DNA from 2 places in the Paenibacillus sp. FSL W7-1279 genome. Region 1 is predicted to be linked to the other one. Evidence: riboswitches for the same ligand, from Rfam matches in the RefSeq annotation. Region 1 holds a riboswitch; the other holds the start of a gene.
What was found. Region 1 has a riboswitch for FMN ahead of MKY82_RS06955 (DMT family transporter). Riboswitches for the same ligand answer to the same signal wherever they lie in the genome.
Positions count from the first base shown of each region.

Region 2: linked by a shared signal. The riboswitch ahead of ribD (bifunctional diaminohydroxyphosphoribosylaminopyrimidine deaminase/5-amino-6-(5-phosphoribosylamino)uracil reductase RibD) and the one ahead of MKY82_RS06955 (DMT family transporter) in region 1 are both predicted to bind FMN.

Region 1 is NZ_CP150215.1:1,646,928-1,663,296, reverse strand. It holds gene rlmD (23S rRNA (uracil(1939)-C(5))-methyltransferase RlmD) at 1-801, opposite strand, end outside; gene MKY82_RS06995 (sporulation protein) at 1,032-1,805, shown strand; gene MKY82_RS06990 (GntR family transcriptional regulator) at 1,883-2,557, opposite strand; gene MKY82_RS06985 (Nif3-like dinuclear metal center hexameric protein) at 2,679-3,479, opposite strand; gene MKY82_RS06980 (extracellular solute-binding protein) at 3,590-5,215, opposite strand; gene MKY82_RS06975 (carbohydrate ABC transporter permease) at 5,263-6,135, opposite strand; gene MKY82_RS06970 (ABC transporter permease subunit) at 6,149-7,114, opposite strand; gene MKY82_RS06965 (hypothetical protein) at 7,657-8,658, opposite strand; gene MKY82_RS06960 (sigma-70 family RNA polymerase sigma factor) at 8,720-9,262, opposite strand; gene MKY82_RS06955 (DMT family transporter) at 9,468-10,448, opposite strand; FMN riboswitch at 10,585-10,751, opposite strand; gene MKY82_RS06950 (hypothetical protein) at 10,988-11,356, opposite strand; gene MKY82_RS06945 (choice-of-anchor I family protein) at 11,524-16,369, opposite strand, start outside.
Region 2 is NZ_CP150215.1:2,612,198-2,628,566, forward strand. It holds gene MKY82_RS11455 (spore germination protein) at 1-932, shown strand, start outside; gene lysA (diaminopimelate decarboxylase) at 1,050-2,381, shown strand; gene MKY82_RS11465 (peptidylprolyl isomerase) at 2,594-3,025, shown strand; gene MKY82_RS11470 (thioesterase family protein) at 3,094-3,495, opposite strand; FMN riboswitch at 3,695-3,878, shown strand; gene ribD (bifunctional diaminohydroxyphosphoribosylaminopyrimidine deaminase/5-amino-6-(5-phosphoribosylamino)uracil reductase RibD) at 4,146-5,246, shown strand; gene ribE (riboflavin synthase) at 5,270-5,938, shown strand; gene MKY82_RS11485 (bifunctional 3,4-dihydroxy-2-butanone-4-phosphate synthase/GTP cyclohydrolase II) at 5,987-7,225, shown strand; gene ribE (6,7-dimethyl-8-ribityllumazine synthase) at 7,482-7,949, shown strand; gene MKY82_RS11495 (segregation/condensation protein A) at 8,017-8,808, shown strand; gene scpB (SMC-Scp complex subunit ScpB) at 8,777-9,382, shown strand; gene MKY82_RS11505 (DUF2953 domain-containing protein) at 9,580-10,263, shown strand; gene ytfJ (GerW family sporulation protein) at 10,236-10,688, shown strand; gene MKY82_RS11515 (D-alanyl-D-alanine carboxypeptidase family protein) at 10,859-12,040, shown strand; gene MKY82_RS11520 (nucleoside recognition domain-containing protein) at 12,104-12,736, shown strand; gene MKY82_RS11525 (spore maturation protein) at 12,743-13,276, shown strand; gene MKY82_RS11530 (N-acetylmuramoyl-L-alanine amidase) at 13,403-13,741, shown strand; gene MKY82_RS11535 (pseudouridine synthase) at 13,763-14,518, shown strand; gene MKY82_RS11540 (redoxin domain-containing protein) at 14,644-15,171, shown strand; gene MKY82_RS11545 (cytochrome c biogenesis protein ResB) at 15,168-16,369, shown strand, end outside.

The DNA of each region.
Region 1 (16,369 bases):
CTCCTTGTGCATCGGAATCCGCAACTCTTCGAGGACGGATTTGACCTTCTCCACCGCTTCATTCACCTTCGGATGCTGAATCGGGCAGCCGCTAATGTCCACAATCGTATGGCTGTCCGCTTCATAGAGCCCTGCGATCACTTCGTGGCCCTTCCGTTTCAGCTGCAGCTGCGCTTTGTTCCGGTAATTCCATGGGTGCTCCATGCCGAGGATCGGCTTAAACTTCACATCGTCCCGTCCTGCATACCGGCTGAACGCCTCACGCACAATATCCGTCTTAGCCTGCAGCTGTCCCTCATAGGAGATATGCTGAATTTGGCAGCCGCCGCAGATGCCGAATACCGGACAAGGAGGTTCAATCCGGTAAAGCGATCGCTTCTCCACTTCTACCAGCTGTGCCTTGATAAATTTAGGCTGGACCTCTTTCACCTCGGCTTTGACAACTTCGTTCGTGATCGCTCCGTCAATAAACACTGCCTTACGGCGGTAATAACCGACCCCTTCGCCGTTAATGCCAAGCCGTTTGATCGTAACGACAATAATGTCGCCTGCTTGCAGCTCATCTGCGTGCTCACGTCCGGATGAAGGCCGTGGCCCGCGTACTCCTTGCTTATATTTATCGGACGGTTTCGCCTTCGAATACGATGAAGCCGATAACGAATCCTTGTTCTTCCTATGTTCGCGCTTAAAAGCCGGCTTGGCCCCTGTTTGGTTCGCAGCCGCTTTATCACCCGGCTTCTTTCCGTATGCCGTTGATTTGTTATTTTTGGTTCCTTGTCCGGAACGTTGTTGTTCGCTCATGCCTTGAATGCTCCATCCTTAATGGTATCGTGTCCAATATACCATGCCGAACCTGCGAATGCTAACGGGCTGTACTCTTTTTCCTGATTTCATGGCTATTCTTCAGCTTCCAGGGAGTCAATATCTTCACTACGTAAACTGCAAAAAAATATTTTTGCAATTCGGAAACCATAGGCAATCTTCCAGCGTATAATTCCATTATCATACATTCTCTTATGGAGGTATCTTTTATGTCGTTTTTTAACAAAATGCTAGCCAGTGTAGGAATTGGAGCAGCCCAGATCGATACGCATCTCGAAAAATCCTCCTATTATCCAGGTGAAGAAGTACGCGGCGTCATTCACATTAAAGGAGGAAACGTAGAGCAGACGGTCGACCGTATTTACTTGAAAGTGATGACGGAATACACCAGGGAAAGCGACGACAAGAAGTACATAGAATCCTATACCCTTGCCAAAATCAATGTCTCCAGCCGCCTCACGTTAAAGCCTGGCGATCAACAGGAAATACCATTCTCTTTTGCCCTGCCGCTGGAAACGCCGCTCACCATTTCGCGGCAGCCGGTATGGATCCATACCGGCCTTGATATCGACAATGCCATCGATCCGAAGGACCGTGATTTTATCGACGTTGAACCGGACGAAGGCGCATCCGTTGTTTTTGACGCCGTGGAAGAACTTGGCTTCAGCTTCAAAATGGCCACATGTGAATATCACCCGAGATTAGGCCAGGGCGTTCCTTTTGTGCAAGAAATTGAATTTTATCCTGGCTCCTCTTATGCCGGCCATATCAAAGAGCTTGAATTGATTCTGTATCCGGAGCAGGAAGGGATTTCCGTCCTGGTCGAAGTCGACCGCAGAGGCAGAGGGGTATCAGGCTGGCTCCAGCGATCCCTTGATATGGATGAACAGTACTCCTGGGTTACCCTGGATCAACAGGATCTGGAGCAAGGACCATCTCATGTGGCTCAAATTCTTGACGGTGTTATCCGCAGATCGATCTAATGAAAAAAATGGCCCGCAAGGCTGGTCACTTGATCCCAAGTGACTCTCCTGCGGGTCATTATTTTTAATAAAGCTTGTTAAATAAAATAATGCGGATACTTCTCGCGTAAAATATCCTGCTCCACAACGACAAGACGCAGATGGCGCTCCATTACGTTCATGGCCTGCTCCGCTTGTTTATTAACGATCAGTTGATACATTTCCTTATGCTGCGAGATAATATTCTCCCAGTTGGAGTCCTTCGACAGGCGAAGCAGCCGCAAGCGGTTGAAATGAATGTTCAGTTGCTGCAGCATCTTCCAGGTCCGTTCTTTGCCCGTACCCTCAAACAGAATTTGATGGAACTCCTCGTCCAGCTCAAACAGCTTATAGAAATTATGGTTTCCCGCGCATATGTCCTGAAGCGCAATATTGGTTTCCAGACGGAAACGGAACTCTTCGGGGAAAAATTCGCAGGCGAGCGCCACGATTTCCTTCTCGATCTTCTCCCTAATAAACCGGCCTTCCTCAACATGCTTGAGATTAATACGGGATACGATTGTCCCGCTTTGCGGAATAATGTCGAGCAGTTCCTCCTCGGCAAGCTTCATGAACGCTTCCCGGACCGGCGTTCGGCTGACGTTCAATTCATCCGCAATTTCCTTTTCCGAGATTTTCGTACCCGGCTCCAGCTCCAGATGGAATATCCGGTCTTTCAGCAGCTGATAGGAATACTCCCTGGTAGAGCCTTTAATCTTTTGCTCTGTTGACATATGTCGTTACCTCTTTCTCTTATGCTCAAGTGTTCTTTTTGCTTACGTTATAAAATTCGGCTGATCGCATCGCTTTCTATGCGGATGGCTCTTCCGATACCGCTTGAAGTTATTTCTCCCTCTATATTACCTGAATCAAGGGCACGGGCGGTATATAATGTACGGGAATCTGCGGAAAAAGCTCCCGGAGCAGCTTGGCCGCACAGGCCATACCGGGCTCCTCGCTGGCGGCATGACCAAGCAGAAGCATGGACGGGTTCCGGCCTTGAGCCACTGCATCGCCGATATATTCGGGTGTCTCCCATTCCGGGCCTTCGCCGGCGATAAGCAGATCCAGCCGCTCATTCACGCAGAGAGGAATAGCATGCGCACCGCCGCCACGGTAGCCGACGGTTATGCCGATTCTGGAGCATATTCCGCTTCGATTCCCCACATAACGAAGATACGGAAGATTCAGTTTTCTTTTTATATCTTCTGCAATCTCCTGAACTGTCAGTTCTCCGGGCAGTGTGACTAGGGCAGCTGTAGGAAGGTACGTATCGATATAGGGCTCCCAGTCCAGTGCCTGAACCAATCCCTGTGTGATCATATCGGGAACATACCTGTGAGGCGCATCATGAAACCGGTAAATCGCCAGATTGCCGGATTGGATCAGATCTATTTTATCCTGGTGGACAGAACTCGCCTGCATCCCATCCACTCCATCCTCATGGTGGCTGTAAAAGATCCCCTCATGGGTGATCACAAGGTTAGCTCCCGTCTGTACGGCTCTCTGCAAAACCGAAAACGAGGCGGCGAACGTGACGGCGATGCCGTGAACGATGGCATCCGCGCTTCCGGCTACAACCCCGTCCACCGTGGATTCAAGGCGTCCCGCTGGTTCGGTTAATCGGTTGATTACGTCTTGAACGGTCACACTCAATTTAGAACAACCTCCTTGTCGTCAACAGTGCAGGATGGAACATCGCGACCGTCCGAACTTCCAAACAGGCTGCCTTTCCATAAAGAAACGGCAGCCTGTCGATCCGTTGGTTATTGTTGCTCTTTATATTTTTTATAAGTCTTATTCGCAATCTCCAGGTATTGTCCTACGCCCTGGCTATCCAGCTCCTTCACGAACTTGTCGTACTCGGCAAGATCGCGATCGCCCAGAATGAACTTCAGCGTGTTCTGATCCGTGTAGTCCTTCAGCGGCGTGCTCAAAAGCGTCACTCGCTCGCGTTCTTCGACCGAGTACGGAATCGGCGGCTCCGGCTTCACGACGGTTTTTGTTTCGCTCATGCTCTTCTGGAACTGCTGCTCTTCCTCGCTGAACATGGATTGAAGCAGCTCGGTCGTGCCGCCGTACGCAAACACGCCGCCCGAGAAGCCATGCTCGATCCGCAGATCCTTCGTGCCCTTCGGATTCAATCCGTTGTAGTTAATGTCGTCCATCAGCTTGCGCACGCCGCCTTCCTTGGTATACGTTACGCCTTCGACGCCCCACTTCGTAAATTCCTGTCCCTCGTCGCTGTAATAGAGCCAGTCGATAAACTGCAGGATGGCTTTAAAATGCTCGCTCTCTTTCACTTTGGAAGTGATCATCACCCCGTTCTCGAGTCGGCTGCCGGACATCAGCTGGCCTGCCGGGCCGCCGGGAACCGTGATTTTGCTGATCGCATACTTGCCTTCGCCCAGCGTTTTGTCCATATCATTGCGATGCTGGACCACGGTCTGGGAGTTGCCGTTAATGATGAAGGATTTGCCGGTCACGAACTTTTGCACGGCCTGATCGTCATCCTGGGTAAAGCTCTCTTTGTCCAGCAATCCTTCATCCACCAGCTTATGGAAGTAGGCCAACATGTCCTTATATTCATCCGTTGCCGCCGTGTACACAAATTCATCCGTATCTTCCTTATACGTAAGTCCGCTGCCGTAGCCCCATCCGCCTTTGGTTCCGAAGCCCGTAGCCGCGATGTTCAGCGTACTGTTGAATTTGAAGCGGTCGGAGAACGGCGTAACGTCCAGGTACTCCTGCTTCAACTGCTTCATGGCCGTATACAGCTCATCCCAGGTGGTCGGAATTGCGATGTTATGCTTTTCGAATATATCCGTGCGCACGATCAGCGTATAGTCCGGCCACACCGCTTCATGGAGGCCCGGGAGCACATAATATTTTTTGTCCTCCTGGCGAAGCCCTTCCAGTTCGCTTTCCATGTCCCATTTCTCGATCTTGTCCTTGAAATTCGGCATCAGGTCAATGTAATCGCTGATCGGAAGAATCGCACCGGAAGCCACGAACGCGGATTCCTCCCCAGGGTAAGTCTTCGGAATGACCAGCGGCGCATCGCCGGAGCTGATCAGCAGACTGCGCTTTTGGCTGTAATCGCTCATCGGCACGATCGTCGGCTTCAAGGTCACGTTCGTCATTTCTTTTATTTTAGCAAAAAGCATCCAGTCCTGCTTGTAAGGATACGCCGGCTGGTCGCTGTAGAGGATGGACAGATCGAACGGCTCCGTCGCCTTGAACGTATCGCCTACGGCGTAGGTTTCCATGGCGCCCTTATCCTGAATTTCGGCCTCTTTGCCGCCTGTCTTGTCGGTACACGCCGCCAAGATCGCAAACATTAACGATAGCAATAAAGCTTTGCCGGCAAACGATCGATGACTCTTTTTCACTTTCTCATTCCCCCCATGATATCAATAAAATGTCCTTACGGATGTTCCTATTGCTTTACGGAGCCCAGCATGATGCCGGTTACGAAATAACGTTGCACGAACGGATAAATCGTCAATATCGGCAAAATGGTTAGCACCATGGTCACCGATTTGATATTGGCGGATATCTGCGTCAGGTTATCGGCCGAGGTAGCACCGGCGGAGGTCACGCCCGTTGCGCCCGCTATCATGTTGCGCAAATAGATCGTAACCGGGAAGAGCTCCTTCTGATCCAGGTACAGGAAAGCCGGAAACCAGGAGTTCCAGTGCCCGACGGCATAGAAGAGAACCATGGTCGCGATGACCGCTTTGCTTAAAGGAAGCACGATTCGGAACAGCATGCCGTACGTGTTCAAGCCGTCAATGGCCGCGGCTTCCTCCAGCTCATCCGGCATATTTTCAAAAAAGGATTTCATGATGAGCATGTTATATATGCTGATGGCTCCCGGGATTACGATGGCCCAGATCGAGTTGCTGAAGCCCAGGCTGTTAATGAGCACATAGTTCGGGATCAGCCCCCCGTTGAAGAACATCGTGAACACGGCAAACATCGTCAGGAACTTGCGTCCTACCAGCCTTTTCTTGGACAGGGCGTAAGCAAAAATCGTCGTTAAGAACATCGATATCGCGGTGCCGACCACGCTGTACACGACGGTGTTTTTGTAATTCGTCCAGAACATGGCGTCATTGGTGACGGTTTTGTAGGTATCGAGATTGAAGCCCCTCGGAATCAGGTTCACCTTCCCTGAATTGATGTACGACTCGCCGCTGAAGGATTGAGCGACCACGTTCAGGAAGGGATACAGCGTGATGAAGACAACGAACAGCAGAATGATGGCATTGCACACTTTGAACACCTTATAGGATCTTGACTCCTTCATAACCGCTCCCTCCTTACCATAAGCTTCGATCCGTCAGTCTTCGCGAGATCGCATTCACGGAGAATACCAATATAAGTCCGATTATGGATTCGAACAGTCCAATGGCCGTGGCATAACTGAAGTTGTTCGATACGAGACCGACCCGATACAGGTACGTCGAGATCACATCGGCCGTCTCATATATAACCGGATTGTACAGCAGCAATATTTTCTCGAACCCTACCGCCAGGAATGCCCCCATGTTCAGGATCAGCAGCGTCACAATCGTCGGCAGGATGCCCGGAATCGTGACAAACAGCGTTTGCTTCCAGCGGTTGGCCCCGTCGATCCTTGCCGCCTCGTACAGCGATTCATCAATCGTCGTTAATGCGGCCAGATACAGGATCGCGCCCCAGCCCATGCCCTGCCAGATTTCCGACGAGATATAGATCGCCCGGAACCACTCGGCCCGCTGCATGAAATTGATTCGTTCCCCGTTAAAGAACTCCACGAGCGAGTTAACGGAGCCGTTGACCGACGTCAATTGCAGGATCATCCCGGCAACGATGACGATGGACAGAAAGTGCGGGAGATAAGAAGCCGTCTGAACGAATTTCTTGAATCGCCTGCTCTTCACCTCATTCAGCAGCAGCGCAAAGATGATGGGTACCGGAAACGTAAAGAGCAGGGATAGCGCACCGAGCAGCAGGGTATTCTTGAATACGTTCCAGAACGCCGGGTCATGGATAAACATGTTGAAATAGTGCAGTCCTACCCATTTCTCCCCATAGATGCTTCCTCCGGGCATAAATCGCCTGAATGCGATCACGTTGCCAATCATCGGTCCATATTTAAAAATGAGCAGGTACATGACCGGCAAAATCAATAGGGAATACAGCTGCCAATCCTTCCGGACCAGGGCAGCGACGGTTTTAAGTTTGGATGGCTTCTTGGCCGCTTTCACGGCTGGCAAGGAATGATGCGCAACTTTTGGCTCCATCGACGTAATTCACTCCAATCCGTATGGCCTCTTCTCATACCTCTTTCGTCATGGAATATGGCCGTGTTTCATGATCCAGCTCCATTCAGTACTCACGAAGAAATCGCTTTCAATTATTGTGGCTATAAGCAGGTTGCAGCGTTACGGCAGGTAATATCCTCCCTTATATTGATCCCCCCTTCAATATTAAGCGCTTACAATATTGGTTTTACCAATAGACTTCCGTATCTTGAACGTTATACCGACAAAGTGACCCAGCTGCCTCTCCCACCTATGTTGAGAGTCGCGTTTAACCATACTAGTATAACTAGTATGGTAGTTAGTTTCATTTTAATGGACGTTTTCTCCAATTTCAATACATTTTTTTCTCATGAATCATATTTCGGTCCGAAGCCTCAAAAAAACCGTAAGCGTATTTAGGCTATGGCCTGATGCGCTTACGGCTTTCGGATTCCATTCCTGCTGAGGTGTTGATCAAGTAAAAGGGCAGAAGTCATCACTTCTGCCCCTTGAGATTCCTCCTGCCACCTATATATCTATATTTACTTCAGCTTCGTCACGTTGCCGTCAATGCTGATGCTTTTGATGTCCACATCCCCCAGAAAAACGAGGTTGTTCTTGCTGTCCAAATTATACAGCCACTGAAACCCGCTCTTTGTGGTACTTGTCGAACTGGCATGAAGCATCAGTTCTGATCCGTCAACGGCGATAACCTTAACCTCCGGCGTATACTCCGGCAGTTTATCCAGCTCACCATCGGTACGCTTGCCTTCGATAGCTACACCGATGGAAGAGACACTAATAGCACTGAGAGACAGTGCCTCCTCACCCTCATCGATCGCCAGATTCAGACTCTGCTCTCTCTGCTTCCCGGGAGAAATGGTGAATTGAACATCCCAAGGGCCTTCAACGGCTTGGGTGTTGTCCGCTGACGTGATTCGATCGGCTGTGATCCGTGCCTTAAGCCCGTCGAGGTCATTCATCGCATCCATCTCAAATACGCCGACAAGCTTTTTGTTATCCTCAAGAAGCTGCTGCCCCACCATATAACTCACATCATGTTCCGTTTTCAGTTCAAGTAGGGGGATCGAAACACCCTCGGGGAATGGCGTGCCATCCTCTTTCATGAAGCTGACCACCAAATAACCGCTGTTGCCGACATAAACCCCTTCTTCCACATTCATGGTTACCCCGGACGCGGTATCTGTCCCTTGTATAGGTGATCGTTCGTCTTCCGCAATGGACGCGGATTGACCGAAGAACTGCTTCAAGCTATCCATGTATTGGCTCGCAAATGCGGTCGTGCTAAGTATCATAATCATCGCGGCAGCGATAACGATACTGGCTTTATATTTTTTCACTTTCCTGTTTTTAAACATCATCGTTTCCTCCTCTTGAATACGGTTCATCGCTCGATTCTTGATGCGTTCCATACTGATTTGCTGTGTCAACTCGCGTTCCTCTTCCTCCGTAAGGAGAAGATTCTCCAGCTCCTGATTGTCGATATTGGCCATGATATCTACAATTCGCCGCTTCACTTGCATCCATCCCCTTTCGCTATCGATTCGAAGCTTCACTCCTATAGACACGGTCCTTATAGAAATCCTACGGATTCTCGGTTTCATAATGAATGCGCAGTTTGTCCTTTGCCCGGCGGATCCGGGCCGTGACGGCTTTCTCCTGCATATTCAGCCTGCTTGCAATATCTCGGACTTTCTCCAAATAGAAGTACCTGCGGATGAAGATTTCGCGATCCGGTTCCCCCATATCCTGGACCATGCCGCTAATCGCTTCCTTCTCCTGCCGCAGAATAGCCAATGCCTCTGCAGAAGGACAAGAAACCGCATCATCTTCCAATTCGGATTCAATGACCCGCTGTCTTTTTCGCAAAACATTCAAGGTATGATTACGCGCGGCTATGGCCAGATAAGGCTTGAGGCTATCTCCGCGCAGCATGATTTTGGGCCCGTCTGTCCACAGCTTGACCAGCACGTCCCCGGTGATTTCCTCCACATCGTAGGAATTAAACCGTCCACCGGCCACTTTAGCGACCACCGCGGCTATGTAGCGTGAATAGCGGTCAACCAATGTTTCAAAACATTGCGGATCTTTCTGCGCAAGCCCGTCCAACAATGTCCGATCCTCCATGGATCCTCCCCCCTTTATAACCATCTCATTTGGTTGAACCAAGCCATAGATCCGGTGCTACTATATAAGACACCTTTAATTCCGGAAACCCTACATATCTTTCAAAAAAATGATCCTTTCGCCAGGCAAACTTACTGGAACAGTTTTGTGTAACGGCAAAAAAGCCGACCCCATCCGGATCGGCTTTTTCTACAAACGTATGATTTTATTGCAATTGCGGGGAAGCTTCGGATTGCTGTCTGGAAATAATAAACAGTACGACCCAGATCAGCAGGAATCCCAGAAGCTGAGGACCTGTCACGATCTGCTGGAATACGATCCAGTTGATGAGCACGCCCACCATGGGAAAACTCAATTCCGCGAGTGTTGCCACGGAGGCTTTGGTCGTGGTTAATCCTTTATAATAAACCAGCAAGCTCAGGAGACCCGGCAGTAATGCCTGACCGATCAGGTTCAGCGATACCAAGGCAAAGGCCCCGGTATTCCAGGCCGGCATATTCCATGCTGCACCCTCGCTCCACGTGATGACGGTCAGGAGCGGCAGGGCAAGCACGAAGCGCAGCGAGGTTACCGTCTCGTATTTCAGTTTGCCTACCATCAGGCGCCCCATGACGGTTGAACCGCCCCACAGCGCTGCTGCGCCTAAGGACAAGAGACTGCCAACTTGAATAAACTCATTCCAATGGCCAATCGGCAAGGTTAAACCGAAGGTCAGTAAATACGTGCCCGCCAACGCGATGATGAGCAGTATGCCGAAATGGCGCGGAAGCTTCTCTTTCAGAAGCAGGCTGGCCAGAATGATGGCAAACAGCGGCTGCAGCTTCTGAAGCAGCAGGACGGCATTCAGATTGCCGCTCGACAGCCCCATCGTGAACAATACGGTAGCCAATGCCGAGCCGCCCCAGGATATAAACAGCAGAGCACCTACATGATTCCAGCCAAGGCCTTTTAGTTCCTCCCGGTTCTTCCACAATACAGGAATTGCAATCAGGGAAATAATGATATGTTCAAGCAAAACGATCTGTGCCGAAGTCAGATTCTTAAGCAGAATGACCCGGAATAAGGGGTCTACGCCCCACAGGGCGGCTCCCAAAACGACGAGCCAGAACCCTCCCTTAAAACGTCGACTTGCCTGTGTGTCGGAACCATAGGGTCTCACCTTGACTCCAGTATTAATATTACTCATCTTGCCCTCTCCTGTCTTGAATACGGAGGTCTTACTAGCAGAAAGCCCCCGTCATCGACATATGTCGACGTAAACGGGGGCTGATCAAATAAGCCTGCGCCCGAATGGAAAATTTCGCATCCACGGCAAACTCATCTTTGATCTTCTCCCATCCGGACTTTACCGTCGGCCTTGGAATTGCACCAAGTCAGTCGCTGCGATCAGATTCACACCAGAACGCAGCGAGTCGCGGGCTGAGTTTCGTTCACGCCGGAACGAAGCATCACCGCCGGTTAGGAATTTCACCTTACCCCGAAGATCCATATTCATGTTTTATTTTGTAATGCATTCACACTCACTAATTAACCGATAATTCCTATGAGCTTAGTTGATATATTGAAATTATAACATGAATTCTTTCATGTAAATACATCTATTTTCAAAATAAGTGAAATTAGACTTGAATACAATGAAAAATCTCACGTTCAACCAAGACTTACTGAGAATTATACAGCAAGTATCGATTTGTTACCAGTATGATTTTTTGGTATTTATTCATTTTAGGTAATATCGAATATCTTGTAGCTGGAACGGGTACCGACCGCACCAGCCTGAAGACATAACAGATCGAGAGCGTCCTTGGTATTATGACTCATTCCGCCTGTTTGAGGCAACGACATCGATAGATCTGTTGAACTGGCGGCGGATTCACTCTCGTACTGCTTCGTCTCGCTTAACAGCATTTTGCTCCCATCCGGTTGAACCATATACTGACGCAAATAACCGTTTTCCCTTACGGTTACCAGCTTTCCCTTATTCTCTTCTTCCTCCTTGCTCTTCTGGAGCAGCTGTTCAAATCCGCCTTGGGCTGATTCGGCGTCCATCCGTTTCACCTGACTCCAGTATGTATATGCAGACGCAATGCGCATGAAGCCACATCCTTATCCCATCGTTAATCTAACACTTACGGATATTATCGGATACCAGCGCACTTCTCTTTAACCGCTCGCAATTTACATTGTTATAAAAAAAATGTCCTTAAGGTTTCAGCAACCTTAAGGACGGTCTTATAATTTCTAATGGATTCCTGCTTCGCTTAGTTCATAAAGTTCAATGCTGCCAAAGTACGTTTCAGAACAAGTGCCGCTTGCGCACGGGTAACCGAATCGAGTGCACCGAAATGACCATGGTTGTCACCCCGCAGGATGCCTTGCTCCGTAAGACTGGCAATATGGGCAGCCGCCCAAGCAGGGATGGATGCCTGATCTTTGAATTCAATACTGGCATTCGCACTCTGGTTCGGCAGGTCTGTCGGATCCACCGCCTCCATGGCCCTGGTGATCATTACGGCCATTTCCGCTCGAGTCATGCTGGCATTGGGCAAGAAGGCACCGCCAGTGCCGCCCTCGATCAAGCCGTAACGCAACGCTGCGCCGATCTCGCCGGCATACGCGGAGGCATCCTGAACATCCTTGAATGCTCCGCTCTCGATGACCGGACTAAGTCCCATCGCGCGGACCAGCATTGCCGTAAACTCTGCTCTCGTGATTACTTTGCCCGGCGCGTACGAGTTAGCGTTAACTCCGTTCACGAGCAGCTTGGAAGCCATGGATTCGATTTCCGCTTTCGCCCAGTGGCCGTTTAGATCGGCAAAGCTTTTCTTATACTGCAGCAGTGCGTAAATGCCGTTTCCGGCATGCTTCACTTCGATGGCCGGTTTACCATTCCACGTCGTCGCTGTGGCCGGTACAAATCGGAAGCTTCCCGCATCTGCGTCAAAAATTACAGCAGTGACCGAATTCGAAGCTGTCCCTGCCGGCAGCGGCAGGATGCGGCTGATTACGCGCTTCCCGAAATCCTTTCGTTCTTGCTCTGCGCCTGGTGCTCCAACCGCTACGCCAAACTGAAGCGCTCCGTTCGCAGCCATCGAGGCACCCATGGAAGCTGCCTTGCTTATCATAGCATCCGTTACCTTGCTGGCTGCCGGAGCCACGGATACCTTCACTTGGATGCTGCCAGAGCCTTGAGCCGGCTTCAGAACCTCATCCAAATGTAGAGCCGTCACTGGAAGACGGAAGGCTCCAAGTGCGGTCTCCAGCACCAGGGTCACATTCGAATTCCGTTCCATGGCGAGCTTCAGACCTGCTGCCGAAAGGGATAACTCGGCTGCACGGTTCAACTCCGGAGCCCGAATAATGAGTTCCTGCTGCCCGTTCGCAGACAATCCGGCAACTGCCTTCTTCCACGCCTCTTCCTTCACCGTAATGCGGTCCACTGCTCCGCCTGCATCAGTTATATTCAGATCCTTGCCTGCCATTACGTTTGGCAATGATGTGTTTTTGCCAGAGGAAGGAGGATTAGGCTGTGATACCGGCGGTGTTACGGAACCGCCTCCCGACCCGCCTGATCCAGATCCAGGAGAAGAGCCGTCGCCCGGATTCGCCGGTTTCTTCTGCTCCGTAATTCTCCCCTCGACCTTAGGCGTAACCTTACCGCCCAGCTTGTTCACATATTCCATAAAAATTTCATAATCCGGGTAACCCAGATCCTCGTTGTATTTTCCTTCGGCAATCGCATCGGCAAAGGATTTATATCCATCCCCGCCCTTGGCTACAAAGCTGTTCGTTGCCATCCGGTATGTCTCGGTCAATACCAGAGGTTTGTAGCTTCCGTCCTTCATGATCTGTACGTCGAACACTTTATCGCCTGCCGGAGCGCTAGGATCCCATTTGAATTTCATCCCGGCGATTTGCGGGAACTTCCCTGGCAGATCCGCCAGTTTGGCACCGCTTATTCCGTTTTCCAATCCGTCTTTCAGCTGCTGTCCCGTGACATCCATGACAAACAGCGTATTCCCGAATGGCATCACTGTTCTCAGCTCGCCCATCGTGATTTCGCCCTCATCGATCGCGGCGCGAATACCTCCACCATTGGTGAGGGCAATATCAGCATTCTTAAGCTCTTTGGCTTTAGCCAGCATGCCATCCGCAATCAGATTGCCGAGATTCGTCTCCTTGGAGCGGACATTCTCGCGTTTGCCATCAAGTACGACGCCTGCAGTACCGATAACCTGCTTCATCAGTTCTTCCAATTCCGCTTTGTAAGGAGCCAGCATATCCTTGGCCTGCGTGTCTTCCTGGACCGTACTGTCTACCGGAATCAGCTTGCCGTCGAGTTCGCCGTCGCCAACGAGAACAACGCCGTTTTTGTCAAACTGCAGGTCTACCCGGCCGAGGAACTTGCCCCATTCATTCGCCTGCACGATGACGGTTGGTGTACCGTGTTGATTGTCCGTCACCACTTCCGGTGCATTGAGCGTTGTATGGGTATGGCCTCCGACAATGAGGTCGATGCCTTCGACGGCCTCGGCCAGCGCCTGATCTTTAGCGTAACCCAGGTGAGACAAGGCGATGATCTTATCAAGCCCGTCCTTCTCCATCGCTTCAACCGTTGCCTGGGCCGAAGTCACCGCATCGCGGAAGACTACGTCTTTTCCTGGGCTGGACGTCTCGGCCGTATCCTCGGTCGTTAGGCCGAATACCCCGACCTTTTGGCCGTCAACCAGCAATGTCACGTATGGATATACCCCGTTATTTGCCGTCGTCTTTGGCTGATCGGTATCGATCACCGCCGGCTTACGAATCAGGTGCGAGATGTTAGCATCCTGACTAAGATCCACATTCGCGCTGACAAGCGGGAATTGCGCCTTACTCACGAAATCTGCAAGCGTCTTGGTGCCTTGATCGAATTCGTGGTTACCGAACGTCATCGCGTCATAACCCATATAGTTCATGAAGGCCAGATCCGCCAGCCCAAACCATTTGGTGAAATATAGATCGCCGGAGAATACATCCCCTGCATCCAGCAGCAGGCTGTTCCCGCCTTCGCTGCGGACCTCCTGAACCAGCGTAGCCCGTCTGGCCACTTCCGCCAGATGCGCATGGGTATCGTTGGTATGCATCACCGTTAACTTCCACGGTTCTCCATCCACTGAACCGTCCGTTACCTTAACCGGCACTACCGCTGATCCGTAGCCATCCTTGCTCAGGACGGTAATCACCGCTTCCCCTGCGGAGATCGGCGTGACCAGGCCGTTCTGGTCTACCGCAGCCACCATTTCGTTGGAGGAACTCCAAGCCAACTCGGTTGAACCGCCTTGGATCGGCTCCACGCTCGCCTGCAATAGTTCCGGTGTGCCGCCTGGACTCAGCTTAAGCGATGTCTTGTCCAGCGTAATCTTGGTTACCTGGAGCTCCAGCAGGGCCACCGTTCCACTGACCTCATTAGCGACCAGCAGCAGCGGCCGTCCTGTCTTGCTGTCCGCGGCCGGAATAAAGTCCAGTCCCTCCGGGCCGGAATCCGACTCTATCCCGCCGTTAAAATCCCGTGTGTTGATATAGTTCAGAAACGCAGGATCGGATGGATTCGTGACATCATACGTCATAACCCCGCCAATGCGCTCAAGTCCGACAAAAGCCAGCGTTTTCTGTCCGACCTTACCCACGGCAACATATTCCGGCTCAGGTCCTTTCTTGGCGCTGCGGCTGTCCAGATCGGTTTTATCATTGCTGGCATTGAAATGATTCGGCAAGCGCTCGGCCGTAATCTTCTCAAAATCACTGCCGCTGTCGTACACCTGGGACATGTCGGCTGCATTCCAGATGGAGAATGAACGACCTCCATACAGATATAGCCCTTCAGTGCCCATATCGCTGGCAACTTCAACCTTGTCATAGGTGGTTCCCTTGTCAGCCAAAAATTGAGCTGCCGGAGATAACGGATCCAGACTAGGCTTCATTTTGCCAATGTTGCTTTCATTGCTTCGGTCATCCCAGCCGGTAGCATCCCCTTCGTTCGCAGACAGGATATACTGCTGTCCGTTCACGCTGTAGGTCGCAATTCCGTCCGGCATATACATGCCGTAAAAAGGAACGTTCTCAAACTTGATTTGTCCATCCTTCAGGAGGTCGAGTTGGTTCTCTGGCTGATTGAAATCTTTATACCCGAGCCCTTTGACCGATTGGATACGCTTCGCGGCGATATCGACCACGGCGATTGCATTATTCTCCTGCAAGGCGACATAAGCCGTGAGCTCATCCTCGGACAACGAGATGTACTCGGGTTCCAGATCACGAATCGCTTCAGCTTTGGTTCCGGTGCTGCGAATTTGCCCGTCCGCTTCCACAGGTCCGCGAATATGCACCTGATCGTCAATGATCGACGGGTCATCAAATTTCAGATGACTTGCTTCGCCTGATAAGGTGTCAATAATCGTAATGCTTCCTTCCGGATCAGGAGCGGTCTCCGTACGTGGCTCGCCTTCATCCGCCGTCAGGATATAACGGCCATCGGACGTATACTTGACCATGTCCGGCTGGATGCCGGTTTCAAAAGATCCGATCAAACCGCCGTCATAGTCGAGCACCAGGACCTTGCCGGCTTTCGTATGATCCTGCTCCTGTACAGCGACCACAACCTGCTTCGTCTTGGTGTTGATATCCACGCTGGTCAGGTCCCCATACAGAAAACCGTCTGTGCTTGCCAAGTCTTCCACATTAATCTGCTTGTCCTTCAGCAAGCTGCCGTCAGCGCCAAGAGACACGATATCGAGACTTGCCGGCTGGGTTGAACCATTGACTAGATAGAGCTTTCCATTATCTTTGTTGTATTTTACAATTTCCGCCACGCCGCCATCCTTATTGGAGGTACCTACCGAATAATGACCGATCATCCTCATGGCCAGCTTGTCAGCCACCGGATCTGGGCGTTTCCCCAATACTTGCAATTTCACAAGCGACTGAGCGGTCGCAGGTACGGGTGCGCTATCCTGCACCGTTACCTCAACCGTATATTCGCCCTCTTGACCAGCAGCAGGCGTACCCGTAATGAATCCTGTATCGGGCGTAATGTCAAAGCCTGCCGGCAGACCCGTCGCCGAGAAG
Region 2 (16,369 bases), 970 kb from region 1:
TAGATGACATCGTGGACCGTACGCAGGTTGAGGCGATTCGCGATAAAATCAAGGAAGTGGATTTAGAGGGGCTTCCACTTGGAGATAAACAGCTCGAAGAAGCAATCGTGAACAAAGGCTGGCACCCATTTCCGCTGGTCCGATATTCGGAACGGCCGGATGTTGTATCCTCCCATCTGCTCGAAGGCCGAGTTGTTGTCATGGTAGATACTTCACCGAGCGTGATGATTATGCCAACCACGTTTTTGGATCTGTGTCAGCATGCCGAGGAGAATCGCCAAACCCCCTTTATGGGGACATATCTCCGCTGGATACGTTTTATAGGCATTTTTGCATCCATGTTCCTGCTCCCGCTGTGGATGCTGCTTGTTGTCCATCCTGAACTGAAGCCGCCGGGACTCGAGATCATCGGTCCGCAGGAGAATGCTAAAATTCCGATTATCCTGCAGTTTCTGATCGTTGAATTCGGCGTGGATTTGCTCCGCTTGGCTGCCGTTCATACGCCGACACCGCTTGCGTCGGCGATGGGGCTGATCGCCGCGATTTTGATCGGCGACATCGCCGTTAAGACCGGATTGTTTGTCAACGAGGTCGTCCTGTATATGGCGGTTGCGTCCATCGGGATGTACGCGACCCCGAGTTATGAGTTGGGACTTGCCAACCGGATGTTCAGGCTGCTCCTTCTGCTTGCAACAGCCCTGTTCGGGGTGAAGGGTTTTGTCATCGGGACGACGCTTCTGATTCTGCTCCTGACGACACACCGTTCCTATAACTCGTCTTACTTGTGGCCATTTATACCGTTTAGTGCAAAAGCGATGGGCGAAGTTTTGTTCCGCAAACCGCTGCTTCTATCAAGAAGACGCCCGGCCCACAATAAAACACGCGACAACACCAAAATGGGCCCTGAAATGAATCCGAGAGGCGAGCAATAACAATAACACAAATGTTGTGTTGAAAAATCCATTTTGATTACCTTCCGTTGTCTGCTATACTGTGAACAATTATTCGATTACCCTATTTTGAATCAATGGATCGGAGGAATTGTAAGCATGTTTTTACACGGTACAAGCAAGATTAACGATCAGGGGCATTTGGAAATCGGCGGGTGTGACACATCCGATTTGAAAGCTCAATATGGAACACCACTATATATTGTAGACGAGCAGTCTGTTCGCAATCGTTGTCGGGAATACATCGAGGCCTTCAAGGCGTCCGGCTTGAAGTTCCAAGTCGCGTATGCAAGTAAGGCGTTTTGCGTGATGGCCATGTGCCAATTGGCCGACCAGGAAGGTATGTCGCTTGACGTCGTATCAGACGGAGAGCTGTACACCGCACTTGAGGCCGGATTCCCGGCAGACCGGATTCATTTCCACGGAAATAATAAAACCCCGGAAGAAATTGAGATGGCGCTGGATGCCGAAATTGGCTGTTTCGTTGTCGATAACGTAGTTGAACTGCATATGCTGCAAGCGATTGCTGCCGAGAAGAATCGGAAGGTCAACATTCTGCTACGCGTGACACCGGGTGTTGAGGCTCATACGCATGAGTATATCTCAACAGGCCAAACGGATTCGAAATTTGGCTTTGATATCGGCAACGGCTCTGCTTATGAAGCGGTGAAGCTTGCCGAGGCTCAAGCGAACATTCATCTGATGGGTATTCATTCCCATATCGGCTCCCAGATTTTTGAGGTGGAAGGCTTTCAGATGGCTGTTCAGCGCGTAGCTGAATTCGCGGCTTCCGTTAAAGAAGGTTTGGGGGTTGTGTTCAAGGTTGTAAACCTTGGGGGTGGTTTCGGTATCCGTTACGTGGATGGCGATACGCCGCTTCAAGTATCCCAGTATGTAAAAGCGATCACGGATGCCGTGAAGACCCATTTTGCGGGCCTTGGCTCCGAACTTCCTGAAATTTGGGTGGAACCGGGCCGGAGCATTGTTGGTGATGCAGGCACCACCCTGTATACGGTGGGCACAAGCAAGGATATTCCCGGAGTGCGTAAATACGTTGCCGTAGACGGCGGAATGACGGACAACCCGCGCCCGGCGCTGTACGAGTCGAAATATGAAGCGCTGCTGGCGAACCGGGCGAATGAGAAACCGGAAGAAACGGTATCCATTGCCGGCAAGTGCTGTGAGAGCGGAGACATGCTCATCTGGGACTTGGAGCTTCCGAAGGTAGCAACAGGCGATTTGCTGGCCGTATCCTGCACAGGCGCATACAACTATTCCATGGCTAGCAATTACAACCGCATCCGCAAACCTGCAGTCGTGTTCGTGAAGGACGGACAGAGCAAGCTGGTCGTACGCCGTGAGTCGCTTGCGGACATCATCAGTCATGATGTGGTGCCGGCAAGTGTAACCAAAGAAACCGTAACCAATTAAACTGAAGTTTGTTTTACGGCTCTAAAACCCAAGAGGGCCCGCCACTGCCTCCGGCTGCGGTCAGGGCTCTTTGGTTTGCCTTGGACTTGATATAGGATGTGTAAACGGGGGACAAGATCGTTTTTGCTTCGAAGCTCATTTCATAGTAAACTATAGAATGCATTGTAAAAAAATCGATTAAAGCGTTCTAATAACGGAAGGAGATAACACATATGGCTAAAAAAGCGAAGATCACATTAGAGAACGGCAAAGAGGTAGTGCTTGATCTGTTCGAGAATGATGCACCGAATACGGTAGCTAATTTTGAGAAATTGGCGAACTCCGGTTTTTATAACGGTCTTGTATTTCACCGCGTAATTCCTGGGTTCGTTGCTCAAGGCGGCTGCCCACAGGGAACGGGAACCGGCGGTCCTGGCTATACCATCAACTGCGAGATCAACCCTAACAAGCATGAGCGTGGAAGCTTGGCCATGGCGCATGCCGGCCGCAACACGGGCGGAAGCCAGTTCTATGTATGCTACGAGCCGCAGCCGCATTTGGACGGACAACATACGGTGTTCGGTAAAGTTGTAGAGGGCATGGAGTATGTGGATGCATTCAAAGGCCGCGACAAAATGGAAAAAGTAGAAGTATACGAAGCGTAACCATTAGCTTCTGGTCAGGACAGGCTCACTCATAAGGGTGAGCCTGTTTTTAATATTCCGGGGAGGGGTTAGGCAGGGTCAGGGAATAATTGGCGGAGCTCCTCCGGAACAGGCCGGCTTTTTCGAGTATGTACATCCATCGCCACACTGGTAACGGCGGCATCCGCGCACAGCTCTCCCTGTTCGTTGTATATCGTCTGAATCAGCACATAACTCGTACGACCCATAGTCTGCGGTTCGGTCACGATCGTCAGCCGTTCGCCCTGGCCGCACTCCTTGCGGTAATTAATATTGATATTGACGGTAACGGTCTGGACGCCGATCCGTTTCAATAGGTCATATTGAAGATTTCCTGCTTCGTACCATTCCTCACGGCCCCACTCCAGATATTCCAGGTATTTGGCGTTGTTTACATGTCCGTTGACGTCGATCTCCGTAGGACGGACGACAATGTCCAGCGATGTTTTCATCGTTGCGTGCTCCTTTTCAACTGTATCTAGTTCCTGTGTTTATCCTATTTAACTGTTCTCCCTTGGGGGAGGATTCTCCTTCTACATTCAATAGACATATTGGCATTAAGTTATAAACTTTAAAAAAGTTAGTTGTTTTTCTTGCAATTTTCAAAAGGTGGTGATAAGATTCTTGATAAGATCAAACAATTTCATATGTTTAATCCTTCGGGGCAGGGTGAAATTCCCTACCGGCGGTGATGAACGCAGTGATTGAGCTTTAGAAAGCAGATGGCTGCGTCTTAGTCCGTGACCCGGATATGCGTGTGTTGTGACACACCGTATGCGGTGGACCTGGTGAAAATCCGGGACCGACAGTATAGTCTGGATGGGAGAAGGAGTGAAAGACACATAAGCAACATGTGCTATTTGTGTCTGTGCACACAACGCGATATGCGTTATGTGCAGGTTTTCACATGCAATTCAAACCTGTGCTTGCGATGATTTGATGTCGTCGGTAACGGATTTGAATCGTTTGTTATAGGCAAAACCTGCGATCATAACGGTTATTTAGTATGTCGATTATTAACTTCCATCAAGCCCTGTTAAGGATTCCCCGAATCTTTGGCAGGGCTTTTTTGTGTGAACGTTGAGAAAGGGGCATGTTTAGCATGGATATCGTCAACGATGAATTCTATATGTCACTTGCGCTGGACCTGGCTGAACGTGCTCAGGGCCAAACCGGGATTAATCCGGTTGTGGGCTGTGTCGTCGTTAAGGATGGCGCGCTTGCAGGGGTGGGAACACATCTGGAGCGCGGAACACCGCACGCTGAAATTCATGCCCTGAATATGGCTGGCACCAAGGCAGCGGGCAGTACGGTGTACGTGACACTGGAGCCCTGCAGTCACTACGGTACGACGCCGCCATGCAGCGAGAGGCTGATTGCCGAGGGTGTTCAGCGAGTGGTTGTTGCTTGCGAGGACCCCAATCCTCTTGTTGCGGGCAATGGGATCCAAATGCTGCGCGCAGCGGGAATCCGGGTTGAGATCGGTGTCCTTAAGGAACGTGCTCTTCGCTTGAACGAAACCTTCATTAAATTCATTACGACGGGTCAGCCTTTCGTAACGTTAAAGACAGCCAGCACGCTGGACGGCAAGATCGCTTCGAAAACCGGTGATAGCAAGTGGATATCCAATGAGGAATCAAGAGAGCTTGTGCATACGCTGCGTCATCGTCACCAGGGCATCATGGTAGGCGTGTCTACCGTAATCGCGGATAATCCAAGCCTGACGACAAGACTTGGCGTGGAAGGCTTGCATCCGGTTAGGATCATTGTGGATTCCAGCTTACGAATCCCGCTCGACAGCCATGTCGTGACAGACGGTTTGGCGCCGACATGGGTCTTGACGACGGAGCAGGCGGATGAGAAGAACCGGTCCGTGCTGGAAGAGCAAGGAATTCAGGTTATCCCCTGCGGGCCAGGACCGCGTGTGGATCTGAAGGCTGCACTGGTGAAACTGGGGCAAAAGGGGATTGCCTCCATTTTGCTGGAGGGCGGGGGCACGCTGAATGGCTCAATGCTGGAACAGAAGCTGGTGGATCGGCTCATCCAGTTCATCGCCCCTAAGATTATTGGTGGATACGATTCCCCGGGAAATTACATGTTCAGCGGGTATGAGCAGATGAATCAAGCGATTCAGCTGACAGGACTTGAGACCGAAAGACTTGGCGACAATATTTACGTCACCGGGATTCCGGTCTGGAAATAAGGAGAAAGAAAGGAGGGAAGCCTGTGTTTACTGGATTGGTTGAGGAGATCGGCGAGATGAGGCGGATCGGACGGAAGGGCGAAGCCATGCTGCTGAGCATTTCCGCGAGCCGGATTATGGATGATTTAAAGCTGGGGGACAGCGTATCCGTTAATGGCGTTTGCTTGACAGCTACAACCATTGACAAAGGTATATTTACGGTAGACGTGATGCCGGAAACCTATAGAAATACCAATCTTAAGGAACTGCAGCCAGGCGGAAAGGTGAATCTGGAACGGGCGATGGCGGCCGGAGGCAGATTCGGAGGCCATATCGTTCAGGGGCATGTGGATGGCGTAGGCGTCATTCGCAGCGTGCAGGCAGATCAGAATGCCGTGGTATACGAGATTGCGCCCGCGAATGGGGACATATTCAAATATATCATTCCGAAAGGCTCCGTCACCCTGGATGGAATCAGCTTGACCGTTGTCAAAACGACAGATTCCTCCTTTACGGTATCCATCATCCCCCATACGCTGGCGGAGACGGTGCTGGCTTATAAAAAAGCGGGCGATACGATTAATATCGAATGCGACATTTTAGGGAAATATGTAGATCACCTGCTGCATTACGGCTCAGAAGGGGCCGGCAGCAAAGGCGGAACAAAACCGGGGATCAGCAGGGATTATCTTGCGGAACACGGATTTGCCTAAGCCTGGTGATTCACATAGAGTCTCCATGAGGAAGAAGGAGGAGTAGCGATGGATGAGCGCTTTTCATTTCATACAATCGAAGAGGCGTTAACCGATTTGAAGGAAGGCAAGGTCGTCATTGTCGTCGATGATGAAGACCGTGAGAATGAGGGTGATTTTATCGCATTAGCAGATAAGGCAACCCCGGAGGTCATTAATTTTATGATCACCGAAGGCCGTGGGCTCGTATGTTTGCCCATGACGCAGGCCAGAGCCCAGGAGCTCGACCTCAAACCGATGGTTACCCAAAATACGGACTTTCATGGAACGGCCTTTACGGTTTCCATTGATCATAAGGACACTACGACAGGCATATCGGCCTATGAGCGGTCCATCACCGTCAAAGGCATTTTGGATTCGAATGCATCTGCGTCCGATTTCCGAAGACCAGGTCATATGTTCCCGTTGATCGCAAAAGATGGAGGCGTCCTGCGCCGGGCAGGACATACGGAGGCCGCTGTCGATCTTGCCAGATTGAGCGGCTCCTATCCGGCCGGCGTCATCTGCGAGGTAATCAAGGAAGACGGCACAATGGCACGGCTGCCGGACCTTGTGGAGATTGCGAAGAAGCATGAGCTGAAGCTGATTAGCATCAAGGATCTGATTCATTACCGCAATGAAAAAGAAAAGCTTGTCCAGCGAGAGGTAGCTGTGCGGATGCCGACCGACTTCGGCGTGTTTCAGGCCGTAGCCTACACCAACGACGTGGACAATAAAGAGCATGTTGCCTTGGTAAAAGGGGAGATCGACGGGAATGAGCCTGTCCTCGTGCGCGTGCATTCCGAGTGTCTGACAGGAGATGTGTTTCACTCCCATCGCTGCGATTGCGGTCCCCAGTTCGAGGCGGCACTCCGCCAAATCGATGAAGCAGGCAGAGGCGTTCTTCTCTACATGCGCCAGGAGGGGCGGGGCATCGGCTTAATCAACAAATTGAAAGCCTACAAGCTGCAGGAAGAGGGACTCGACACCGTGGACGCCAACCTGAAGCTCGGTTTTGCGGCGGATCTGCGCGATTACGGCATCGGAGCCCAGATCCTGAAGGATCTGGGGATCAGAAAAATCCGCTTGCTGACAAACAATCCGCGCAAAATCAAAGGCCTTGAGGGTTACGGTCTTGAGGTTGTGGAGCGCGTTCCGATCCAAATGCCGGAGAACGAGGATAACACGGGCTACCTGCATACAAAGCAAGCCAAGCTCGGTCATATGCTGAAATTCAGCGATATTGAGCAGAACGAGAGTGCCAACTAATCACCATATAACAAAAGGTCTTATTTGAGAAGACGGATTTGCCTGAGCATAATAAGCAGAGGAGCAAATCAGTTCTGGAGAAGCGGTAGCGGTCGCCTTTAAATCCTGATTTCCACCTTGAAAAAATAGATCATGAAATCAGGATTTAACAGCGATCGGAAGAACGATTTGATCCGGCAGCGACTTGTTGCGAAGCAATGCCTATGATCACCTTAAGACCTTATATAAACTCCAAACCGAAAGGAAGTCATTCATCATGACAACAATATTTGAAGGTAAATTAGTATCCGAGGGTCTAAAGTACGGGATCGTCGTAGGTCGATTCAACGAATTCATCACCAGCAAGCTGCTGAGCGGCGCACTGGACGCACTGAAGCGTCACGGCGCACAGGAGAACGAAATCGATGTGGCCTGGGTGCCGGGTGCGTTTGAAATCCCGCTGATTGCCCAAAAAATGGCAGAGAGCGGCAAATACGATGCCATCATCACCTTGGGAACCGTCATTCGCGGATCCACCACGCACTATGATTATGTATGCAACGAAGTGGCCAAAGGGGTATCCGCAATTAACCTGAAGACCGGTGTACCAACGATCTTCGGTGTCGTGACGACGGAGAATATCGAACAAGCCGTGGAGCGTGCGGGAACGAAGGCTGGCAATAAAGGCTGGGATTCCGCCATGGCAGCCATCGAAATGGCGAACTTGACGAAAAGCCTAAAATAGTGCTTATTTAATGTAGTGCTCTTTTTTTGGAGCACTGCATTTTATTTTTTTGGCGGGAGGATTCACCGTGACCGTATTATACAAGCTGGAAACGTTTGAAGGACCGCTCGATCTGCTGCTGCATTTGATTGATAAAGCGGAAATCGACATCCAGGATATTCCCGTCAGCGAGATTACCGAACAATACATGGCCTATTTGCACAACATGCAGGAGCTGGAGCTGGAAATTACGAGCGAATTTCTGGTCATGGCTGCAACGCTGCTGTCTATAAAGAGCAAGCTATTGCTTCCGAAGCCTCCGGTTATCGAAATGGACGAGTTCGATTTTTATGAAGAGGATGACATGGATCCCCGAGCAGAGCTCATTGCGAAGCTGATCGAATATCGTAAGTACAAAGGCATCGCACGCCACCTGCATGAGAAGGAATGGGAGCGCAGTCTGATTTATTCCAAGGAAGCGGAAGACCTGACGCCTTACATGCCGGAAGTGGAAGAGAATCCGGTGCAGGGATTACATATTTCGGATTTGATCGCTGCTTTTCAAAAAGCGTTAAGCAAAGCAGTCAAACGTACATCGTATGCCCGCATTCAGCGGGATGAAATATCGGTTAAGGACCGGATTCGTCAGGTCATGAATGCATTGGAGGAGGTTGGGCCTGGAGGCAGAATCCTGTTCTCCAAGCTGCTACACGAAGAGATGGTACGGCATGAAATCGTGGTGACCTTCCTGGCCATTTTGGAGCTGATGAAAATGAAGCAAATTTTGTGCTACCAAGAGAAGTTGTTTGAAGATATCGTCATGGAGTGGAGAGGGGAAGGACGCATTGATGGATTATCCGAAGCTGAAATCGATTATTGAGGGGCTTCTGTTCCTGTCGGGAGAAGAGGGCTTGTCGGTTAGGCAAATTGCTGAGATCACCGAGCAGTCGGATGGCCTGGTTGGCGAAGCGCTTGAGGACATGAAGGAGGAATGGGAGCGTCATGAGCGCGGGATTCAGATCGTACAGATTGCGGGGAGTTACAAAATCGCGACGCTGGCCGAGCACGCTCCCTATTTTGAGCGCCTGGCGTATTCGCCTTCCCGCTCCTCCTTGTCGCAAGCCGCACTCGAAACACTTTCCATCGTGGCTTATCGTCAACCGATTACGCGCGTAGAGATTGAAGACATCCGCGGCGTCAAGTCCGAACGGGCTATCCATACGCTGGTAAGCAAAGGATTGATCGAGGAAGTCGGACGCGCCGAGGCCATTGGCAGACCGATTCTGTATGGAACAACCAAGTCCTTCCTGGAATATTTCGGGCTTGCCAATATCAAGGATTTGCCGGAGCCGTCGCAATTCGAGGATAACGATAGTTTAGAAGAGGAAACGCAGCTGTTGTTCGATAAGCTTGACGGTCGTCAGCTTACGTTTGATGATGTAGAGGAAAGCTAGCCATTATACAATATTATAGGTTGCAGCAAAAAGTTGATCCTGGGCATGGTGAAATCCATCGTCCGGGATTTTTTTATGCGGCTAGCGAAAAAATTTGAATTGAAGGACTTGGAACAATTTCGCATCATTTGGAGGCGCTTTTGCCATACTAAGCCAAGCGGATTACATTTGACTAAGTTCGTGCTGGGGGTTACTTCGTGAGGATATGGATCTTTCTGGCGGCTGGTCTGGTCGTTCTCCTCATCGTATTGCTGATCGTTGTGCTGAGCTCCAAGGTAACGATTAAGCTGGATGTGGTTCTAAAAAAAGATGAATATAAAGTGTTGGCGGAAATCAAAATGATCTTCGGATTGATTAAGCGCAAGTATGCAGTCCCCTTTCACCTGGCGAACGGTGGGATCGAGTTTAAGAAGGAGACCGTTGGTGACGACGGAGAACAGGGAACTGCACACGATTCAAAAGAGGCGAAGGCTTCGAGCAGAACGATCAGATTTAAGGACTACGGACGGGCCATGCTTTCAACAAAAGGTTTCAAAAAGTGGTTGAGACAGACCATGTCGGCCGTTCATCTCATAGATGTGCGCTGGTCAACCCGGATTGCCTTGGAGCATGCGGCCGATACGGCGGTAGCGACTGGGCTGCTGCATGGCATCAAGCATACATTACTTGGATGGATGTCGTATCGCCTGGTCATGGAAGAGCTGCCCCGAATTGACGTGGTGCCGCTCTTTAACGGTCCGCCGCAAATTTCCACAGAGCTTAACTGCATAGCGAAAATCTCTTGCGGAAAAGCTATGTATGCTGGACTGGTACTTATAGTTCGCGTGTTAAAGGTGAAAGGAGGAATTAGATCATGGCAGAACACCCTATTCAAGGCTTGATGCAAACGGCTATGGAAAACATCAAGGGAATGGTGGACGTTAATACGATTGTGGGCGATCCGGTGAATACGCCGGACGGCAGCGTTATCTTGCCAATCAGTAAAGTGGCGTTTGGTTTCGCGGCCGGCGGTAGCGACTACAACGTTGAGGCGGGAGGCGCACACGCATCTACCACCGCTAACGGGACGCACAACGATCATAGTGCCCTCCCTTTTGGCGGCGGCAGCGGCGGTGGCGTGTCCATTCGACCGATTGCTTTCCTGGTCGTGGGTAAAGAAGGCGTGCACATCGTGCCGCTGGACAATCAAACCCATCTGTTTGAACGGATTATTGATGCGACCCCGTATTTACTCGATCAAATCCAGTCGATGTTTCAATCAGGAAGCAATGCCGCGAATAGCACCACGCCTCCGCCTGCGTACTGATTGGAGCAAGCAAATCCCTTTCGTCCATAACGGAAGGGATTTTTGCTGTGAAGAGAAGTGGATATATGAGCATTCAGCGAAGCTGAACTCATTCGATAATTATGAAATGGACATACCTTTAGCGCAGACGACATATACTTGTACAAGATTTCTGAACACCGGAGGATAAAATGATGAAAATGAAATGGACGAACTGCAAGTCTTTGTTATCCATGTTGATTGCCATAAGCTGCTTGCTGGTCACGGCCGTCCCCGTGCATGCAGATCATGAGAATGGCCCCGCCAACCATGCGCAGGCAGCTGCACTGATTGATGTCACTTCCGGTAGAATGCTCTACAGCAAAAACGGGGACGAGCGTTTAAGAATCGCAAGCCTGACCAAGATCATGACAGCCATTGTGGCGATTGAACACGGCAAGCTGGACGATCGCGTTAAGGTCTCCAAGAATGCTTTTGCCAAAGAGGGCTCCTCTCTCTTCCTGAAGCTAGGTGAGGAGATGACACTTGAGAATCTGCTGTACGGCTTAATGCTGCGATCAGGCAACGACGCTGCGACGGCCATTGCCGAGCATGTCGGGGGTACGGAAGAAGGCTTTGTGCTGCTGATGAACGAGAAGGCGGCCGGACTCGGTTTGACGAACTCACATTTTATGAATCCTCATGGTTTGGATCATGATGATCATTATTCTTCCGCTAATGACGTTGCCAAACTGACGGCTTATGCCCTCAAGAACCCTGTCTTTAGCGAAATTGTCAAAACGCCGACCAAGAAAGCACCGAATCCAAATGAAGCGTGGGACTACAAATGGGATAACAAAAACAAGATGCTTCGTTTCTACGAGGGGGCGGACGGCGTCAAAACCGGTTACACCAAAAAAGCATTCCGCTGCCTAGTAAGCTCTGCCACCCGAAACGGTCAGCAGATTGCGGCGGTTACGCTGAACGACGGCAACGATTGGAATGATCATTCCAAGATGCTGGATTACGGATTTAACCATTTTCCATTGAAAAAGGTTACGGAGAAAGGGCAGAAGATCCAGGGCTATCCACTGGTCACGGGCAGCTCCTTTACGTATGCGTTCGCGCATGATGAGGAAGCGCGTCTAGTGAAGAGGCTGGTCCTGCATAAAGCGAGCACACCCGACTTGTCTTTCGGACTCCGGGGTCATATTGAACTGCTGCTCGATAATGTCAGCATCGGCAAAGTTCCGGTTTATGCCGAAGGAAGCAAGTTACCTGAAGTCCCTGAGGTTTTGCAGAAGTCCAGAAGCACATCCGGACCCATCGGTTCGTTGTCGCTTTGGCAGTCTGCAGGAGAAGTGCTAAGGCATCTGTTCAGGGCCAAATCATAACTAGCCTTCGCTAAAGAGATCGTGTATTCTCACGCGAGCGAGGCAGCAAACGGGGGCGAAGAGATGATCAATTTGATTTGGATGGGGATGATACTGATCGGCTTTATCTTTGCGGCATTTAACGAGAACATCGAAAGTGTTACAAAAGCCGCATTTGACGGAGCCCAGACGGGAGTAACCGTCTCCTTCGGTCTCATCAGCATACTGGTATTCTGGCTAGGCATGATGCGCCTGGCAGAGGACGCGGGCCTGCTGAAGAAGGTTGCCAAGCTGCTGGGCCCGGTTGTCCGCTTCCTGTTCCCGGATGTACCGAAGAATCATCCCGCTATGGGTTATATATTGTCCAACATGAGCGCCAATTTGTTCGGTCTGGGGAATGCGGCGACTCCGATGGGGATTAAGGCGATGCAGGAGCTGCAGAAGTTAAACCCGGATAAAGAAACAGCGTCTCCGGCGATGTGTACCCTGCTGGCATTAAATACGGCCAGCATTACGCTCATACCGACAACCCTAATCGCGATCAGGCTGAATTATGAGTCCGCTAATCCTTCGGAAATCGTTGGGACCACGCTTTTGGCCACTGCGATTGCGACGGCGGCCGCCATTATGGCTGACCGATGGTATCGAAGAAGGACGATACGCCGCCAGAAGCCGCCGGGAGTCGGTACAAGCCTGAACCCGGATGTGAAGGGGTGATGAATCTTGCTGTCATGGATTAATCTCGTTTCCGCCTGGTCTATTCCCATTATTATCGCATTCATTCCGCTTTATGCTTATACCCGCAAAGTGCCCGTATATGAATCGTTTGTGGATGGAGCCAAGGACGGCTTCTCCACGGCGATTGGGATCATCCCGCACTTGGTGGGCATGATGGTCGCCATTAGCGTGTTCCGGTCTTCCGGCGCGCTGGAGTTTTTTGTGGGGTGGACGGGCCCTTTTCTGCAATCGCTAGGCGTGCCGAGCGAGATTTTGCCTTTGGGAATTCTCAGGCCGCTGACAGGTACAGGCTCTCTCGCTTATACAACGGAACTGATCCGGGCATACGGTCCGGATTCCATGATTGGCCGAATCGCTTCGACCATCCAGGGAAGCACGGATACGACTTTGTACGTGCTGACCGTCTACTTTGGCGCCGTCGGAATCCGCAATGGCCGGTATGCGCTGAAGGTGGGGCTGTTCTCTGATGTGATCGGTTTTATTGCGGCGATCGCCGTCTGCCTGCTGGTGTTCGGTTAATTGAGATCATTCGGACGGTCTGAGTAAGACGGAGCGTTTTTTCTATGTAACAGGACGTGTGCCCATACCCTCGATTCCCTCGCGTCATATACTGCTGCAATTACAAATTGTAGTAGGGGTGATGAAATGGAATTCGAGGGTTTTGTTATTCATCATACCGTGTGCGAGCGGGAACCGCGGAACTGGGATTTTAAAATCCATCCGGACGGCTCGGTTTCTTCTTCATCCGTGCTGGTTCACCCGGGCCAGATTCACATCTGTCTGGAGGGCGACTTTAATACCGGCTACGAGTCCATGTCGCTGGACCAGAAAACACAGCTGTTTACCGCCAGTAAAATCATTTTGGAGCTATCCAGACTCCATGATATTTCCCCGTTATACTTGTTTCCTCACTCCGACTCCTGCCCTGGGGCACATTTTCCATGGAACGCGCTTGTGATTTATCCTGTCGATGGTTATCATTAGGAATGAGGTGACCTAACGAACATGGAGAGATTACAGAAAATTATGGCACAGGCCGGAGTCGCTTCCCGCCGCAAGTGCGAGGAATTGATTCTTGAAGGCAAGGTGCAGGTAAACGGAGAGACCGTTACCGAACTCGGCACGAAGGCCGATCCAGCTCAGGATATCATTACGGTTTCAGGCAAACCGATTAAGAATGAGAAAAAGGTATACATTATGCTGAACAAGCCGAAGGGAGTTATTACAAGCGCTTCTGATCCCGAAGGCCGAAAAATTGTATCGGATTATCTTAAGGGCATCAAAGAGCGGGTATATCCGATTGGACGTTTGGACTACGATACGGAAGGACTCCTGCTGCTGACCAATGACGGCGAGTTTGCCAATCTGCTCAGCCACCCTAAATATCATGTGCCCAAAACATACTTGGCTACCGTGAAAGGGGTGCCCCATGGCACCGAGCTGGACAAGCTTCGCCAAGGGATCATGCTGGAGGATGGAATGACGTCTCCTGCCGAAGTGGAATATAAGGATGTGGACCCGGATAATAAACAATCCGTCATATCGATTACCATCCATGAAGGCCGCAACCGTCAAGTGAGAAGAATGTTCGAAGCGATTTCCCATCCGGTAACGCGTTTGAAGCGGATATCTTATGGAGATCTGCTGCTGCAAAATTTAAAACGAGGTTTGTACCGCCATTTGACAGCGGATGAAATCAACCAGCTTTTGCAGATGGCGAAAGCCGCTAAGCCGGGCGGGAAACCGAAGAGAAAACGTTAAACCCGACACATAATATTCAAAATGGCGAGCGGCGTTTATGACAAATTTCGTTATAATTGTTCATAGGATGTTCACACCCGTAGTAAACGATATGATGAATGTCATAGAAAGGAAGCTGCTGCTTTATGGGCAAATCAAAGAAAAGCGTACAGATTGTGATTCTGCTTGCCATCATCCTGGTCGGAGTTTACGCCGTTGCAACTGTTGTATTCGGCTCTGATAAGGTTCCCAAAGTGGGTCAAAAGGCAGCGGACTTTGAACTTCTAGGCATGGATGGCAGCGTACATACCATGAGCGAATACGAAGGCAAGGCCAGGGTGATTAATTTCTGGGGCACCTACTGTCCGCCATGCGTGCGGGAAATGCCGGCTCTTCAAGCCCAGTGGGAGAAATGGAGCAGTCAAGGCGTTGAGATCATCGGAATTAATGTGGGCGAGAACAAAATGACCGTTGAGAATTTTGTTGCTCAAACCGGCGTGAAGTTCCCCATACTGATGGATCCTAAACGGGATGCTGTTGCCAGCTTCGGGGTTGGGCCGATGCCGACCACCTTTTTTGTTACGGCCTCTGGCAAAATTGATCATATCCGTATAGGCGAACTGGATTTGAACACCCTTGACAAACAAATTGAACAGTTGGTGAATGCGAAATGAGTCAAGGTTCCAAGCCTTTGATCCAGAATACGAAGTGTGATTGCGGACACCAGAATCCAACGGGGACGGTCCTCTGCGAGGCATGCGGAAAGCCGCTGACCGAGGAAGCAGAGGCCCAGCCGATTCTGGAAATGCGGTATGACGGCGTTGCTCGTCGATCACAGAAAGAAAATCCCGGTATTATCGATCGGGTATGGAATTTCTTTTCTTCGGTAAAAGTAGCAATATATCTGATATTGCTTACTCTGATTGGCTCCTCACTAGGGACCATCTTTCCGCAGGAAAGCACATTCCTTAATATTGACCCCTCGGTCTATTACAAAGAGGAGTACGGGCAGCTGGGGCATATTTATTACTTGCTCGGTCTGTCCCATACATACACGTCATGGTGGTTCGTGCTGCTGCTTGTCATGATCGGCGCATCGCTTGTCATTTGCAGTCTCGACCGGGTCCTTCCACTGTACAAAGCGCTCAGCAGACAGCGGATTCCGAAGCATATGTCCTTCCTTACCCGCCAAAAGGTGGTATACCAAGGACAAGTCGAAGAGGACGGTGCCGACTGGGTTGAACGGGTGAAACCGATCATTAAGAAGAAGGGCTACCGCGTGCGAACGGATGGCGGAACCCTACTGGCGGAGAAGCAGCGGTTCAGCCGCTGGGGCCCCTATGTTCTTCATATCGGCCTGATTATTTTCCTGCTTGCGGTTCTTGGACGGAATCTTCCTGGACTGCATATGGACGAGCACATGGCCTTCCCTCAAGATGAGCCTGTGCGTATCAAGAACACTAGTTATTATTTATTGAACGATGGCTTTAAGGTGGAGTTCTATACCGAGGACGATATGCCGGAGGAATTTAAAGGCAAGAATAAAGTACTGCCGAAGGAGTTCCAAACGCAGGCGATTCTGTATATGTGCGAGGCCAATTGTGACGATCTCGGTAAAGAGCCCGAGCTCGTGGAAGTGATGCGTCATAACATCGAGGTGAATCATCCACTCAATTACAAAGGGTTAAAAGCTTATCAATTCGATTATGATCTGACCCCGATTCTCCGTTCGGTTTCGCCGGTGCTGGTTGACAGTAAGAGCGGGAAGGAATACGGCAAAATTACATTGTCTATCGACGATCCTCAAAGAGAGTATCAGGCGGGAGAATATACGTTAACGCTTACACAATCCTTTACCGATTTTGGACTTGG